3 regions of the Massilia sp. P1_C10 genome follow, and region 2 is predicted to be linked to each of the others. Evidence: predicted binding sites of a transcription regulator. Region 2 holds the regulator's gene; each other region holds the start of a gene.
What was found. The regulator HrcA, encoded in region 2, represses chaperone genes, less so after heat shock. The targets are predictions, from matches to a motif close to TTAGCACTCNNNNNNNNNGAGTGCTAA.
Positions count from the first base shown of each region.

Region 1: rpoH (RNA polymerase sigma factor RpoH) is a predicted target of HrcA. The motif match lies at 4,117-4,143, and genes of this name have one in related genera.
Region 3: groES (co-chaperone GroES) is a predicted target of HrcA. The motif match lies at 2,733-2,759, and genes of this name have one in related genera.

Region 1 covers NZ_JBFUAC010000001.1:162,320-167,854, reverse strand. Annotated here, with positions in the region: gene AC1D02_RS00870 (MerR family transcriptional regulator) at 154-1,098, shown strand; gene ftsY (signal recognition particle-docking protein FtsY) at 1,208-2,338, shown strand; gene AC1D02_RS00860 (cell division ATP-binding protein FtsE) at 2,345-3,007, shown strand; gene ftsX (permease-like cell division protein FtsX) at 3,004-3,924, shown strand; gene rpoH (RNA polymerase sigma factor RpoH) at 4,229-5,128, shown strand; gene AC1D02_RS00845 (hypothetical protein) at 5,235-5,535, shown strand, end outside.
Region 2 covers NZ_JBFUAC010000014.1:29,199-34,733, reverse strand. Annotated here, with positions in the region: gene AC1D02_RS21495 (hypothetical protein) at 1-47, shown strand, start outside; gene AC1D02_RS21490 (barstar family protein) at 56-382, opposite strand; gene dapB (4-hydroxy-tetrahydrodipicolinate reductase) at 398-1,207, opposite strand; gene AC1D02_RS21480 (outer membrane protein assembly factor BamE) at 1,216-1,812, opposite strand; gene fur (ferric iron uptake transcriptional regulator) at 1,891-2,319, shown strand; gene hrcA (heat-inducible transcriptional repressor HrcA) at 2,370-3,386, opposite strand; gene AC1D02_RS21465 (HAD family hydrolase) at 3,467-4,183, opposite strand; gene AC1D02_RS21460 (hypothetical protein) at 4,379-4,954, shown strand; gene AC1D02_RS21455 (hypothetical protein) at 4,980-5,535, shown strand, end outside.
Region 3 covers NZ_JBFUAC010000006.1:220,890-226,424, reverse strand. Annotated here, with positions in the region: gene AC1D02_RS15300 (hypothetical protein) at 1-537, shown strand, start outside; gene groL (chaperonin GroEL) at 647-2,293, opposite strand; gene groES (co-chaperone GroES) at 2,333-2,623, opposite strand; gene AC1D02_RS15285 (hypothetical protein) at 2,992-3,225, shown strand; gene AC1D02_RS15280 (cell division protein ZapA) at 3,222-3,533, shown strand; RNA gene ssrS (6S RNA) at 3,580-3,760, shown strand; gene AC1D02_RS15270 (EVE domain-containing protein) at 3,850-4,326, shown strand; gene AC1D02_RS15265 (hypothetical protein) at 4,487-5,029, shown strand; gene AC1D02_RS15260 (glycine zipper family protein) at 5,029-5,496, shown strand.

The DNA.
Region 1 (5,535 bases), on a different contig from region 2:
CGAATTTGGGCGCACACCCGTTGACTAAATTCTTTTTGGAAATACACCACAGTTTTGTCTAACTAACTGTTAGTTAAAGTAGAATATGAAATACTGTTATTCCGCGCAAATGTCCTGCACAATTAGAGCTATCTGCTAAAAAAAGAACCCGCCATGTCAAACGCCGCCACCCCTGCCATTCTTTTCAGCATTAGTGATGTCGAACGCGATATCGGTGTCGCCAAGGAAACGCTGCGGGTCTGGGAACGACGCTACGGCTTTCCCCAGCCGCAGCGCGATGCGAACGGCGAACGCGTCTATCCGCCCGATCAGGTGCAGCGCCTGTCGCTGGTCAAGCGCCTGCTCGACCAGGGCTACCGGCCCGGCAAGATCATGGCGCTCGGCGCCGATGAACTGGCCGAGCTGGGCGCCAAGCCTGGCAGCGCGGCGCCGGTGCGCGGCCTGGAGGACCCCGAGATCCGTGCCTGCATCGACCTGCTCAAGGCGCACAAGCTGGCCGAACTGCGCCAGCGCCTGTCGCAATCGATGCTCTTGATGGGACTTCAGCGCTGCGTGCTCGAACTGGTGGCGCCGCTGACCACGGCCGTCGGCACCGCATGGGCGCGCGGCGAAGTGGCTGTATTCGAGGAGCACCTGTTTTCCGAGATCCTGCAAACGGTGATGCGCGCCGCGATCGCCGCCGCGACCCAGCAGGCGAGCCACGCGGCCGCGTCGCCGCGGGTGCTGCTGACGACCGTGCCGCAGGAGCGCCATGGCCTCGGCCTGCTGATGGCCGAAGCGCTGCTGGCGCTCGAAGGCGCTCACTGCGTCTCGCTCGGCGTGCAGACGCCGCTGGGCGAAATCGTCGAGGCGGCGCGCAGCCAGCGCGCCGACATCGTCGCGCTGTCGTTCTCCGGCGTCAGCACGCCACGCTCCGCGGTCGAGAACATCAACGAACTGCGCAGCCGGCTGGGCGAGCAGGTCGAAGTGTGGAACGGCGGCGCCGGCGTCGAACTGGCGCGCCGTCATCTCGGCCCGGGCGCGGTGCTCGACCTGGCGACGATTCCCGCCGCGGTCGCGCGCTGGCGCGCCCAGCGCGCCGGCGCGATTGCAGCTTAAACAAGACTCGCGCGGCGCCGCCGCCCTGCTCTGGTAAAATATCGGCCAATCGATTCGTCGTGGCCGGCCTTGCCGGCCATGTGCATGCAGCGCCCGCCCCCTCATACCAATGTTCAGTTTTTTCAAGAAGAAGCAGGCTGTCCCGGAGACAGCACCTCCAGCGCCGCAGCCCGCGGTGACGCCACCGTCCACACCCCCGATGGGGTCAGGTCCGCAGGACCAGACCCCGGCTACCGCGTCCTCGCGCCGCTACGGCTCGACCTCGACCTTCGTCGCGCCCGCGGCGCCGGTGCAGGAAGTGATCGCCGAAACCGCCGAACGCCCGGTGTCCGAAGCGGAGCGCAGGTCGTCGTGGATGGAGCGCCTGAAGGCCGGCCTGTCGAAGACCTCGTCGAACCTGTCGCTGCTGTTCGTCGGCGCGCGCATCGACGAGGACTTGTACGAGGAACTGGAATCGGCGCTGCTGATGGCCGACGCCGGCATGGACGCGACCCAGTTCCTGCTCGACGGCCTGCGCCGCAAGGTCAAGGAAGACAAGCTGCTCGACGCGGCCGCCGTCAAGGCCGCACTGAAGGTGCTGATGATCGACCTGCTGCGCCCCCTGGAAAAGCCGCTCGAACTGGGCCGCCATGTGCCGCTGGTGATGATGATCTCGGGCGTGAACGGCGCCGGCAAGACCACCACCATCGGCAAGCTCGCCAAGCATATGCAGAAGTACGACCAGTCGGTGCTGCTGGCCGCCGGCGACACCTTCCGCGCCGCCGCGCGCGAGCAGCTGATGGTCTGGGGCCAGCGCAATAACGTCACCGTCATCTCGCAGGCCTCGGGCGACCCGGCCGCGGTGGCGTTCGACGCGGTGCAGTCGGGCAAGGCGCGCGGCATGGACGTGGTGATGGTCGATACCGCCGGCCGCCTGCCCACCCAGCTGCACCTGATGGAAGAACTGAAGAAGATCAAGCGCGTGATCGGCAAGGGCATGGACGGCGCGCCGCACGAAGTCCTGCTGGTCATCGACGGCAACACCGGCCAGAACGCGCTGGCGCAGGTCAAGGCCTTCGACGACGCGCTGGACCTGACCGGCCTGGTGATCACCAAGCTAGACGGCACCGCCAAGGGCGGCGTGCTGGCCGCGATCGCGCGCACCCGCCCGGTGCCGGTGTACTTCATCGGCATCGGCGAGAAAATCGAAGACCTGCAGCCGTTCAAGGCGGACGAATTCGTCGAAGCGCTGCTCGGATAACCACACATGATCGAATTCCAGTCTGTCTCGAAACAGTATTCCGCCCACGCCGTCGCCCTGCGCGACGTGTCCCTCAATATCGCCAAAGGCGAACTGGTTTACCTGGCCGGCCCGTCCGGCGCCGGCAAGTCGACCCTGCTGAAGATGATCGCCGCGATCGAGCGCCCGAGCGCCGGCGCGATCCTGGTCAACGGCCAGGACATCGGCAAGCTGCGGCGCGAAGGCGTGCCTTTCCTGCGCCGTAACCTCGGCCTGATTTTCCAGCAGCAGAAACTGCTCAACGACCGCCACATCCTGGCAAACACCATGCTGCCCCTGCTGGTGATGGGCGCCTCGAAGTCCGAGGCCGAGCAGCGCGCCCGCGCCGCGCTCGACAAGGTCGGCCTGCTCGATCGCGCCAAGGCGCTGCCGCTCGAACTGTCCGGCGGCGAGCAGCAACGCGTGGCGATCGCCCGCGCCATCGTCAACCGTCCGCAGATCATCCTGGCCGACGAGCCGACCGCCAATCTCGATCGCGTCGCCGCCGACAAGGTGCTCGACGCGCTGCGCGCCTTCCACTCGGTCGGCGTGACCTGCCTGATCTCGACCCACGACGAGCAGGTGCTCGACGCGGCCGGCCGCGTGATCCATCTCGATCATGGCTCGCTGGTATCCGGAGGTGCGGCATGAAGGGCTGGCTGCGGCAACACCGCTTCGCGCTGCGCGCGGCGCTCGGCAACGTGCGCAAGGCGCCGGGCAGCTTCCTGTTCAACGTCGTCGTGGTGGCGATCGCGCTGGCGCTGCCGTTCGCCGGCCTGACCCTGCTCGACAACGTGCGGCCCATGTCGGAGCAGTTGTCGGTCGATCCCGAAATCAGCTTGTTCGTCAAGCCGCAGGCCACGCGTGAACAGGCGCTGGCGCTGGCGCCGTCGCTGCGCCAGATCCTCCATGCGAACAAGGCCAAGATCACCTTCGTGCCGCGCGAGCAGGCGCTCGAGTCGCTCAAGGCCAAGAGCGGCCTGACCGACGTGCTGGGCACCTTGGGCGAAAATCCGCTGCCGGACGGTTACGTGATGAAGCTCGACGGCTTCAAGAGCGCGGCCGACGCCGGCCAGGTCGATGCGCTGGCCGATCAGCTGCGCGCGCTGCCTGGCGTGGACACGGTGCAGGTCGATTCGGCCTGGGTCAAGCGTCTTGCCGCGCTGCTCGGCGTGCTGCGCCTGGCGCTGCTGCTGCTGGCCGTCACGCTCGGCATGGTCGTCATCGCCGTCGTGTTCAACACCATCCGCCTGCAGGTGCTGACCCAGCGCGACGAGATCGCGGTGTCCAAGCTGATCGGCGCGACCGACGTGTTCATCCACCGGCCGTTCTATTACACCGGCGCCCTGCTGGGCATGTGCGCCGGCGCGGTGGCGCTGGGTGCGGTGGCGCTGACGCTGCGCCCGCTGAACGTGGCGATCGCGGAATTCGCGCGGCTGTACGCCAGCGAGTTCCAGCTGATCCCGCTGGGGCCGGCCGGCGTCGCCGCCCTGCTCGCGGTCAGCGCGGGACTGGGGCTGGCCGGCGCGATCCTGTCGGTCCAGCGCCACCTGGCGCGGCTGAACTGATCGCAACGGGCGGATCCGCGCGACCGCCCCGTTCCCCGACGCAAGTGCGTGAACGAACAGAACCGCTCCTCCTTGCGCGCTATTCTGTGCGTAATCAACAACTTATCGGCGCAGTCCACTACAGTGGTGGCTGCCCGCCGAATAGATTCCATGCGGCAATATTCAGGCTATCGCGGCCATAGCTTCGGTCGATTGGCACTCTCCACAAGAGAGTGCTAAACTATGCGCGCAAGGCGGGGAAATCGACGACCCACCGCCCGCATCCGGAAGTACAACATGCTGCACCCATAGACGAGGCAACCACATGACGACAATGTCCGCACACTCCGCACTGGTCCCGACCGGCACCCGTGCGTTGGAGTTGGGCTTCACCGGCAATCTCGGCAACATCGACGCCTACATCTCGGCAGTGAACCGCCTGCCGATGCTGACGCACGAGCAGGAAATTTCGCTGGCCAAGCGCCTGCAGGAAAAGAACGACCTGGCCGCCGCGCAGGAGCTGGTGCTGTCGCACCTGCGCCTGGTGGTGTCGATCGCGCGCGGCTACCTCGGCTATGGCCTGCCGCACGCCGACCTGATCCAGGAAGGCAATATCGGCCTGATGAAGGCGGTCAAGCGTTTCGACCCGAACCAGGGCGTGCGCCTAGTGTCGTACGCGATGCACTGGATCAAGGCCGAGATGCACGAGTACATCCTGAAGAACTGGCGCCTGGTCAAGGTCGCCACGACCAAGGCGCAGCGCAAGCTGTTCTTCAACCTGCGCAGCAACAAGGTGGGCCTGGACGCGATGTCGCCGACCCAGATCGACGCGCTGGCCAAGCTGCTCGACGTCAAGCGCGAGGAAGTGATCGAGATGGAAACGCGCCTGTCGGGCCGCGACATCGCGCTCGAAGCGCCGACCGACGACGAGGACGACAAGTTCTCGCCGATCGCCTACCTGTCGTCCGACCTGTCGGAACCGACCAAGGTGCTGGAGGCCGAGCAGGTCACGCGCCTGCAGTCGGAAGGGCTGGAGACGGCGCTGGGCAAGCTCGATCCGCGTTCGCGCCGCATCGTCGAAGCGCGCTGGCTGGCCAACGACGACGGTTCGGGCGCCACGCTTCACACGCTGGCCGAAGAATTCGGCGTGTCGGCCGAGCGCATTCGCCAGATCGAAGCGGCCGCGCTGAAGAAGATGAAGGGATCGCTGTCGGCGTTCGTGTAAGCGAGCCGCAGTCCAGCAAAAAGGCGCCTGCGGGCGCCTTTTTCATGGGAGTCGGGGTCTGGTCCTGCGGACCTGACCCCATTTTTGATCGTGCTACCATGTCCCCATGATGAAAAAAACATCCTCGTGGGCGCGCCTCTGGTGCACCGCTACCCTGCTCAACCTGGCCGGCTGCGCCGGCATCGCGGCAGATCAGCCGCTGCGCAGCGGCAGCCATCCGATGGAACCGAACCAGGTCTTAGCCCTGACGCCGACCATCTCGGTGCGCTACGACCGGTTTACCGACAGCCGCTGCCCGAAGGGCGCGATGTGCATCTGGGCCGGCAAGGTCAGCTACGAATTCACCCTGACCAGCCGCGCCGGCAGCGAACATTTCGCGCTCGACTACGAGGGCGACCGTTTCGACT
Region 2 (5,535 bases):
ATACCTCCATGTTCATTGCGGTGATCGTGAAACTGTATTTCCCCTGACGCCAACCTCAGCGCAGGACCAGCCTCAGCGCCGGCTTCTCGCCGTAGTCTTCGTAGCGCTCGTTGATGCCGGCGACGCAGAAGGTGATCTCTTCCAGCACGTCCGGCGCCTGCTCGCGCATGGCGGCGGCGTCCTTGACGACGATTTCCAGCACTTCATTCGGCTTCAGGCGAAATTTGCTCATGCCGTCTTCGTCGCGCAGGTAGCTCAGGCAATCGACCCAGGCGTCCATCGTGTGGCCGTAGGTGTCGGGAAAGCCGAACGCGGCCTTCGAGGCGGCGTGGAAGCTGTCCAAGCCGTCGATTGCCGCGCCGTTCAGTTCAGCCGTTGCCATGTCCTTGCTCCTCGATCAGCGCTTGAGCGCCAGCACGTCCTGCATGTCGTACAGGCCGGTGGTCTTGTCGGCCAGGAAGCGCGCCGCACGCAGGGCGCCGTGTGCGTAGGTGACGCGGCTGCCCGACTTGTGGCTGATTTCGATGCGCTCGCCGTCGCCGGCAAACAGCACCGTGTGGTCGCCCACGATGTCGCCGCCGCGGATGGTGGCGAAGCCGATGGTGGACGGATCGCGCTCGCCGGTGACGCCTTCGCGGCCGTAGACGGCGCACTGCTTCAGGTCGCGGCCGAGCGCGTCGGCGATCACTTCTCCCATCTTCAGCGCGGTGCCGGACGGCGCATCGACCTTGTGGCGATGGTGCGCTTCGATAATTTCGATGTCGTAGCCTTCGGCGAAGCTTTTCGCCGCCATTTCCAGCAGCTTGAGGGTGACGTTGACGCCCACGCTCATGTTGGGCGCGAACACGATCGCGGTCTTTTCGGCGGCTGCGCGGATCGCGGCTTTGCCGGCGTCATCGAACCCGGTGGTGCCGATGACCATCGCGATGCCGTGCTCGGCGCAGTAGGCCAGGTGCTGCAGCGTGCCTTCGGGACGGGTGAAGTCGATCAGCACGCGCGCGCCGTCGAGGCCGCGCGCCAGGTCCGATTCGATCGGCACGCCGGCCGGCTGGCCCAGGAAGGCCGCGGCGTCATTGCCCAGCGCCGGCGAACCGGCGACGTCCAGCGCGCCCGCCAGCTCGGCGTCGGGCGCCCTGGCGATCGCCTCGATCAGCATCTTGCCCATGCGCCCGCTGGCGCCGGCTACCGCAATTTTCATTGACGTCATGATGGCGCTTATTTCTTGATGTTGATGCTGGCCGAGCCGGCCTCTTCCTTCTTCGGCGCTTCCTTGGCGGCGGCCTTGGCCGGGCCGGCGATGCGGGCGATGTATTCGCGCTCGGTCGGCAGGTTGCCGCCGTCGAATTTTTCGACCTTGTCGTCCTTGAAGTAGACCGTCACGCGCGCCTTGGTCAGCTCGCCGTTGCCGCGCGCCAGGTAGAACGGATAATCCCAGCGGTCGGCGTGGAACACGTCGGTCATCAGCGGCGTGCCGAGCAGGAACTTGACCTGGTCGCGGGTCTGGCCGACTTTCAGCTGGGCCAGCATTTCCTGGGACACGAAGTTGCCCTGCTGGATGTCCGGACGGTAAGGCGAGAAAATCCAGAAGAATTTTTGCAGCTGGGTCGCGGTCGTCGTCTGGGCGCCGGCGTTGGCCGCGGCGGCCGATTTGCTGGCGTCGGCGGCGACCGAGGCCGGTGCGGTCGAGACCGGCGGGGCGGGCTGGGTCTGGCGCGAAGCGCAGCCGGACAAGGTCAGCAGCGCGCAGGCGGCAGCCGCCGCGAGCGGGGCCCGGGTGTTAAAACGGTGCAAAACAACATTCTTGACGCGCATGGGTGACCTCAAAACGTTTGAGCGCTAGCTCCAAAACGCTATATCATAAAGCACTCTGCCAATATCCGAGCAACAAACATGAGCAACAACCCCTCCGACCTGAAGGCCAGCGGCCTGAAAGCGACCCTGCCCCGCCTGAAAATCCTCGAGATTTTTCAAAACAGCGACGTGCGCCACCTGAGCGCGGAAGACGTCTACAAGCAGCTGCTGACCGAGAATCTCGACGTGGGCCTGGCCACGGTGTACCGCGTATTGACCCAGTTCGAACAGGCCGGCCTGCTGAACCGCAACCACTTCGAGACCGGCAAGGCGATTTTCGAGCTGAACGCCGGCTCGCACCATGACCACCTGGTTTGTCTCGATTGCGGCCGCGTGGAAGAGTTCTTCGACGAGGAAATCGAGTCGCGCCAGAACAAGATCGCCGCCGAGCGCGGGTTCAGCATTGCCGAGCATGCGCTGGCGATTTACGGCAACTGCGTCAAGCCGGCGTGCCCGCATAAGCACTAAGAGTTACACCAGGGTCTGACCCTCCTGGGGTCAGATCCTTTCGCCGGCAGCTAGCCGTGGCTCAGCGCGTTCGACAGCAGCTTGGCCGTGATGTCGACGATCGGAATCACCCGCTCGTAGGCCATGCGGGTCGGGCCGATCACCCCCAGCGTGCCGACAATCTTGCCGTTGACCTCGTACGGCGCCGTCACCACGCTCATCTCGTCCATCGGCACCAGATTCGACTCGCCGCCGATGAAGATCTGCACGCCCGTGGCTTTACTTGACACGTCAAGTAATTGCATCAATCCGGTCTTCTGCTCGAACATGTCGAACATCTGGCGCAGCGACGTCATGTTCGACGACAGGTCCGACACCGACAGCAGGTTGCGCTCGCCGGAGATGACCATGTCGTCGGAGTGGTCGGCCATCGCCTCGCTGCCCGCTTCGACCGCGGCCTGCATCAGCCGGCTCATGTCGTCGCGCAGCTGGCGCAGCTCGCCCGTGACGCGCGCGCGCACCTGGTCGAACGACAGCCCGCCGTAATTCTGGTTGATGTAGTTGGCCGACTGGATCAGCTGCGCGGGCGTGTAGTCGACGTCGGTCAGCAGCAGGCGGTTCTGGACGTCGCCGCGCGGGTCGACGATCACCAGCAGGATGCGCTTTTCCGACAGGCGCAGAAATTCGATCTGCTGGAACACCGACTCGCGCCGCGGGCTCATCACCACGCCGGCGAACTGCGACAGCGACGACAGCATCTGCGCCGCGTTCGAGATGATCTTCTGCGGCTGCGGCGCCTGCAGGCGCATGCGCGACTCGACCGCGTGCTCGTCGATGTGCTGCACCGTCAGCAGGGTGTCGACGAAGATGCGGTAGCCGCGCGGGGTCGGGATGCGGCCGGCCGAGGTGTGCGGGCTGGCCACGTAGCCCATCTCCTCGAGGTCGGCCATGATGTTGCGGATGGTCGCCGGCGACAGGTCGAGCCCGGAAATTTTCGACAGCGCGCGCGAACCGACCGGCTGGCCGTCGGCGATATAGCGCTCGACCAGGGCCTTGAGCAGGGTTTGTGCGCGGGTATCGAGTTGCATGGTGGTGGGTTTCAGTCGGCCGGGTACACCCTCATTATGCACGTTCGCCGCCGCCATGTGCAGTGCCGAGCGGCAATCGCTCAGTCGTGATGGCGCTCCAGCCAGTCCAGCAGCTGGTCGAAATCGGCGCAGATCGCGTCCGGCTCGACGCCGTGCTCGAGGTGGCCGGTGCTGCCGGTGCGGTTGAGCCACACCGCGCGCAGGCCGGCCTGCTGGGCGCCGCGCACGTCGAGCAGCACGTCGTCGCCGACATACACGGCTTCGTGCGGCGCCACGCCCAGCTCACGGCAGGCGGCCAGGAAGATGGCCGGGTCCGGCTTGGCGACGCCGAATTCGTGCGCCGCGACCGACACCTTGAAGTGGTGGGCGATGCCGATCGCGCGCAGGTCGGCGTTGCCGTTCGAGATCGAGCCGACCAGCACGCGCCGGCCCAGCCGCTCGAGCCCGTGCAGCACGTCGGCATAGGGCGCGACGGTATTGCGGGCAGCAAAAAAGTGCTCCATCGCCAGGTCGACCTTGGCGCTGTCCTCGCCCGCTTCGGCAAACGCCAGCAGCAGGCCGGCGCGGCGCAGCGCGCCCAGGTCGAGGCGGTAGCCGGGCTCGCGCTCGAGCAGCGCCAGGCGCGCCGCGCGCAGGCTGTCGATGGTGTGCGCCGCGGCCACCGGCGCCGCATGGCGCTGCAGCCAGGCGTACAGGGACAGCTCGGCCTGGGCGATCACCGGGGCGATCGGCCACAGCGTGTCGTCGAGGTCGAACAGCACGGCTTTGGGCCAGGCGGGGCGGCGGGTTGCGGTCATTGGCGTCGGTGGTGGTGGCGGCGAATCAGCATAGCGAGACGGGCCCGGAAAATCAAATCGCGCACATTAGTTACACGGTGATACATCAGGAATGGCGCTTCGCATTGCCAAATGCACTAAAATGACGACCAATTTGTCTGTTCCGCGGTACGGCGCCAGCCTTCCCCGCCTTACCCTGTCGTATTTGGAGAAACCATGAAAAGTCTGATCCTGCGTTCGAGCGTCGCGCTCGCCTGCGCGCTGAGCCTCGCCGCATGCGGTGGCGGCAGCGGCAACCTGCTGCTCGGCGGCTCGGTTGTCGGCCTGACCAAGCCCGGCCTGGAACTGCAAAACAAGACCACCGGACCGGCCTTGTCGGTCCCCGCGGGCTCGAGCATCTTCTCCTTCGCCGAACTGCTGCGCAGCGACGAGGACTTCGAGGTCCTGGTCAAGACCCAGCCGCAAGGCGCGGTCTGCACCGTGATCAATGGCAAGGGCCGCACCGGTGCCTACAACGTGACGTCGGTGGTCGTTAGCTGCGTCACCAACACCTACGACCTCGGCGGAACGGTCAGCGGCCTGGACGTGACCGGCCTGGTGCTGGTGAACGGTCCGGACAAGGTCGCCGTGCCGGCGGGCGCGACCACTGTCGCCTTCGCCAAGGTCGCCGACGGCGCGCCCTACGGCGTCACCGTGCTGACCCAGCCGACCGGCCGCACCTGCTCCGTCGCCAACGGCGTCGGCACGATGGGATCGTCAAAAGTGACGAACATCGCCGTCACCTGCGTCTGATCGCCCCTACTTTCTGGAGAACCCTATGACTTTCAAATTCCTGCGCCCGGCGCTGGCGATCGCGCTGGCGTTGACGCTCGGCGCCTGCGGCGGCAAGGCGAGCTTCACCATCGGCGGCGAGGTTGCCGGCCTGCAGTACCCGGGCCTCGTGCTCAACAGCAACGGCATGGACCTGAACGTGGCTCCCGGCACCCCGACTGCCGCCACGCCGGTCCCCCTGGTCAATTTCGCCTTCCCGAACTCGATTTCCTACGGCGAAACGTATGAAGTGACGATCAAAACCCAGCCGGCCCATCAGGCCTGCACAGTCGGCGCGTTCACCGACCCCAACGGCAAGCTGACCGGCGGCGCCAAGGATACGGCCGGCCGGCTCGTTTCGATCGATGTCGGGGTACTGTGCTCGCTCAACAGCTACACCGTCGGCGGCACCATCAGCGGCCTCAGTTCCGACGGCCTGGTGCTGACCAACGGCACCCTGGGGGGCAGCGTCACACTCAACACCGGCGCTACCACCTTCACCCTGCCGGCAGCGGCGTTCGGCTCGACCTACGGCGTGTCGGTGCTGACCCAGCCCGCCAACA
Region 3 (5,535 bases), on a different contig from region 2:
GTCATGGGAATTCCCGAGTTTCGCGTGGACCGGACGGAATTCGTCCTCGGCGTGCCGGAATTCGAAATGAAGACGCAGAAATTTTCGCTCGATCTGCCGCAGTTCACCGTGAAGAACATCAGCGCTGAAGCGAGCAAGGCAAAAGACCAGGGCGATGCCCTGACGCAGGAGGCGAATGTTCGCGCCGCCAAACTGAAAGAGCATTTCAAGGAAAACGCCAAATTCGAACTGGGCGGTGACGTGACGGCGCTGTTCGATTGCTATCAGAAGGAACTGATGGACAAGAAGAACGAAGCGATGACCCAGTTCGAAAATGGGTTGAATCTGATCCAGGGGACAATCTCGGCGATGGTCGGCAGCAAAGTCCCCGATGATAACGAGTCGCTGGTGAAGATGCGCGCGAGCCTCGCCGACCTGATCGCCAAGCGCGATGCATTCGCTGCCACCATCGAGCAAAAATTCGTCGAGCTCGGGTTGCAGCAGCAGCAGTTTTTCGAGCGGCTGCTGGGCGACAAGAAGGAACTGAAAGCCGCCTGATCGGGGTGCGAGCGGTCGCGCCATTCGACTCCGCCGCAAGAAAAATGGGCGCCCGAAGGCGCCCATCTTATTAGTGGCAGGAGGCGCCGCGGCGCCCCCGGGCCGGCAATTACATCATGCCGTCCATACCGCCCATGCCGCCCATACCACCCATGCCGCCCATGCCGCCGGCTGGCTTGTCTTCCGCCAGTTCGCAGACCATCGCGTCGGTGGTCAGCATCAGGCCGGCGATCGACGCTGCGTTCTGCAGTGCCGAGCGGGTGACCTTGGCTGGATCGAGCACGCCCATTTCGACCATGTCGCCGTAGGTGCCGTTGGCTGCGTTGTAGCCGTAGTTGCCCGAACCGGCCAACACTGCTGCAACCACCACCGATGGCTCTTCGCCGGCGTTTTGCACGATCATGCGCAGCGGCTCTTCCATCGCGCGCAGCACGATCTTGATGCCGGCTTCCTGGTCAGGGTTGTCGCCCTTGACGCTGATGTTGGCGCGAGCGCGCAGCAGGGCAACGCCGCCGCCTGGCACGATGCCTTCTTCAACGGCCGCACGGGTTGCGTGCAGTGCGTCTTCAACGCGGGCCTTCTTCTCTTTCATCTCGACTTCGGTGGCTGCGCCGACCTTGATCACTGCAACGCCGCCTGCCAGCTTGGCAACGCGCTCCTGCAGCTTCTCACGGTCGTAGTCCGAGGTCGCTTCTTCGATCTGCACGCGCACTTGCTTGACGCGCGCTTCGATCGATTCCGCCTGGCCTGCGCCGTCGATGATGATGGTGTTTTCCTTGCCCACTTCGACCCGCTTGGCCTGGCCGAGTTCTGCCAGCGTGACCTTTTCGAGGGTCAGGCCGACTTCCTCAGCGATGACCTGGCCGCCGGTCAGGACAGCGATGTCTTCCAGCATGGCCTTGCGACGGTCGCCGAAGCCCGGGGCCTTGACGGCGCAGGTCTTCAGGATGCCGCGGATGTTGTTGACCACCAGGGTCGCCAGCGCTTCGCCTTCGATGTCTTCGGCGATGATCAGCAGCGGACGGCCAGCCTTGGCCACTTGCTCGAGGATCGGCAGCAGGTCGCGGATGTTCGAGATCTTCTTGTCGCACAGCAGGACGAACGGATTGTCCTGGATGGCGACTTGCTTGTCCGGGTTGTTGATGAAGTACGGCGACAGGTAGCCGCGGTCGAACTGCATGCCTTCGACGATGTCGAGTTCGTCGTTCAGCGACTTGCCGTCTTCCACGGTGATGACGCCTTCCTTGCCGACTTTTTCCATCGCTTCAGCGATGCGCTCGCCGATCGAGTAGTCGGAGTTGGCCGAGATCGCGCCGACCTGGGCGATTTCCTTGGTGGTGGTGCATGGCTTGGAGATGATCGCCAGTTGCTCGACGGTGGCCGAGACTGCCTTGTCGATGCCGCGCTTCAGGTCCATCGGGTTCATGCCGGCGGCAACGAACTTCATGCCTTCGCGCACGATCGCCTGCGCCAGCACGGTCGCGGTGGTGGTGCCGTCGCCGGCGTTGTCGCTGGTGCGCGAAGCGACTTCCTTGACCATCTGCGCGCCCATGTTCATCAGCTTGTCTTTGAGTTCGATCTCTTTCGCGACCGAGACGCCGTCCTTGGTGACGGTCGGCGCGCCGAACGAACGCTCGAGCACGACGTTGCGGCCTTTCGGGCCGAGGGTGACTTTAACGGCGTTGGCGAGGATGTTGACGCCTTCGACCATCTTGGAGCGAGCGCTGTCGCCGAATACTACGTCTTTAGATGCCATGTTGATTCTCCGTTCTTGGGATTTGTCGGAATTCGGGGATTACTTGACCAGCACGGCCATGATGTCTTCTTCGCGCATGACCAGCAGCTCTTCGCCATCGACCTTGACGGCCTGGCCCGAGTACTTGCCGAACAGGACGCGGTCGCCGACTTTCACTTCCAGCGCGCGCACTTTGCCGTCGTCCTGCACCTTGCCGTTACCGACGGCGAGGATTTCGCCCTGGTCCGGTTTTTCGGCGGCTGCATCAGGGATGATCAGGCCGGAGGCCGTTTTGGTTTCCTGGTCGAGACGCTTGACGATGACGCGATCGTGCAAAGGGCGAAGGTTCATGTAAAACTCCTTTATTTTCAATGGGTTGAATGGCTTGCCGGGATGTCCGGCCGCCGATCCGGTACTGCGGGATGCCGCGCCGGGAAGCTGGCGCGGCTGAAAAGGGTTGTTAGCACTCTCAACTAACGAGTGCTAATTATAGGGACGATAGGGGCGTATTTCAAGCTGCTTCTTTTAACTGATTGACTTGAACGGCTCGGTTGGCCTGTTTTGCCGTGCCGCAATTTGGGGTCAGACCACGGGGGCAGACCAGTTGCCCGGACACCAGTGCGGTCATCGGAAGCTTTCTTCGCAGTATCTGCATCAAAAGTCGGCGCTAACGTCCTGAATCTGTTGACGGAAATTCCTTCCGGGTTCTATAGTTACGGATGATTTCCGAATTCCAAGACCTCTCCGACAAAATCGACCGCCTGGCCGAGATGACGGCCGCGCTGCGCCGCGAAAATGCCGGCTTGCGCCACGCCAACGCGCAGCTCGCCGCCGAGAACGCCAACTACGTCGCGCTGCTCGACGAAGCCAAGCGCCGCGTCGCCGGACTGATCGCGCACATGCCCGCCCCCGAGGCCGATTCCACCGCCACCGACGACGAGGCGCAGCAATGATCCAGCTCGATGTGACCATCATGGGCAACCCCTACCGCCTCGCGTGCAAGGAAGGCGAGGAGCGCACCTTGAAGGAAGCGGTCGCTTACCTCGACGCCAAAATGTGCGCGCTGCGCGACTCCGGCAAGGTCAAGGGCAACGACCGCATCGCGGTGATGGCCGCGCTCAGCGTGGCCGCCGAATTCCTGTCGGTGAAGGCGCCGCAAGGCCCGCTGTCGGACATGTCGATCCTCGACGTCAAGCAGAAAATCGCGGCGATGAACACGGTATTGGACAGCGCGCTGACGCCGCAAGAAAATCTGTTCTGACAGGCCAAATTCGTTTGACTTGTCGGTTCATCGGAGTAAACTCCGTTCCACCCTGCGGTGTTCGCGATTGCCATATATTCCTTGAACCATTTATGTGCACCGGTTGCGGGATTTTGTTCGATGGGAGTGAGCGTCGCTAGTCCGACGAACCCGAAATTGAACTAACTGTGACCACCTTGAACCGTTTGGTTCGGGATGCCGGCGAAAACGGCACAGGCGGGGCTGTATTCCCTAAAAAGCGGTTGTTCGCATTTATGCGCAACCGTTTTTTTTCGCGCGCGTTTTCATGCGCGCTTATATTCCAGGAGCCGCGCGCATGCAGTATTGGTTAATGAAATCCGAGCCCGATGAGGTCAGTTTCGACGACGTTCTGGCCGCGCCAGGGCAGACGGTCGCCTGGTTCGGCGTGCGCAATTACCAGGCGCGCAATTTCATGCGCGACCAGATGCAGCCCGGCGACGGCGTCCTGTTTTATCACTCCAGCTGCGCCGAACCGGGCGTGGCCGGCATCGCCGAAGTGGCCAGCGGCGCTTATCCCGACGAATCGCAATTCGACCAGGACGGCAAATACTTCGATCCGAAAGCGACGCGCGAACAGCCGCGCTGGATTTCGGTCGACGTGCATGCGCTGGAGCAGGGCCGTTATCTGCCGCTGGCCGAAATGCGCACGATGCCGGAACTCGAAGAGATGGTGCTGCTGCAAAAAGGCAGCCGCCTGTCGATATCCCCGGTCAGCGCCGGGCAGTGGAAAGCGGTGCTGAAAAAGGTCCGCCAAAAAGCCGCGAAAGCGTAAATACGGCACAACCGCCAGATCTCGACAAGCCTCTGCCACGGCTCGCTCGATTGAGCCACATCAAAGTTCCTTCAATTAGTGCGGCGTAAGCTGAAAGCTTGATGGCGACGATGCGCCGGTCAGGGTTCACGCTTTCGGCCACGCCGCGGGGAGTTCTGCGATGAGCGTACTGGTTCGTCTTGGCGCAATGATGTTGGCGTGGTTGCTTGCGTGCGCGTGGCCGGCTGCGCTGGCCCAGGACCGCCACGGGCAAGGCCAGGGTCGCGGCTACGGCCACGGCTACGGGCGCGGCGACTCCCGTCACGGTGGACCGGGTGGCCAGCACTACGGCGGCCACCGCGGCGGCGGCCAATATTACGGCGGCCAGCACGGCGGTGGTTCGTACTACGGCGGCTCGCCGCATTGGCGCGGCGACTACGGCCGGCTGCGGGGGAACGACTGGGCCGGCTGGCGCGGCGGCCATTGGCACCACGGCTATCACGGCGGCAGCCTCGGCTGGTGGTGGATCGTCGGGCCGACCTGGTATTACTATCCTCAAGCTGTGTATCCCTATCCCGGGCCGTGGGCGGCGCCGGCGCAGTACTGGTATTACTGCCCGTCGTCGCGCATCTACTATCCCTACGTTCCGCTGTGCCCGGGATGGCAGCAGCTGCCAGTCATGCCCGATGCGCGGGTGCTGGTGCCGATTCCGCAGGTGCCGTGATGAACTTCCTGTTCCGCTTGATTCGCGCGTTCCTTGTGCTGGGCGTGCCGACCTTGCTGGCTGCCTGCGTGCAGATGCCGGCGGGGCCGACCGTCGCGGCGATGCCCGCGCCGAACAAACCATTCGAAGCCTTCGTCCAGGATGATCAACTGTGTCGAAACTGGGCCGCCAGCGCGAGCCGGGGCGGACGCGAACCGGGCGACGCGCTGCTCGCCTCGACCGTGACCGGCACGCTGATCGGCGCGGCGGCGGGCGCGCTGACGGGCGACCGCCACGGCGCCGGCGCCGGTGCGGCCTTCGGCACCATGGCGGGCGCCGGCTATGGGTCGGAGCAGAGCGCGGCAACTGCGTATAGTGCGCAGCGTCGCTACGACATCGCTTATCAGCAGTGCATGTACGCGAAGGGCAATGTCATTCCTGGCTACAACCCGTATCCGGCGCCCCCCATGCCGCCCCGTCCCGGCTGAGACCGAGGCGCAACAGGCATTGAAGAGGGCGGGAAGTCT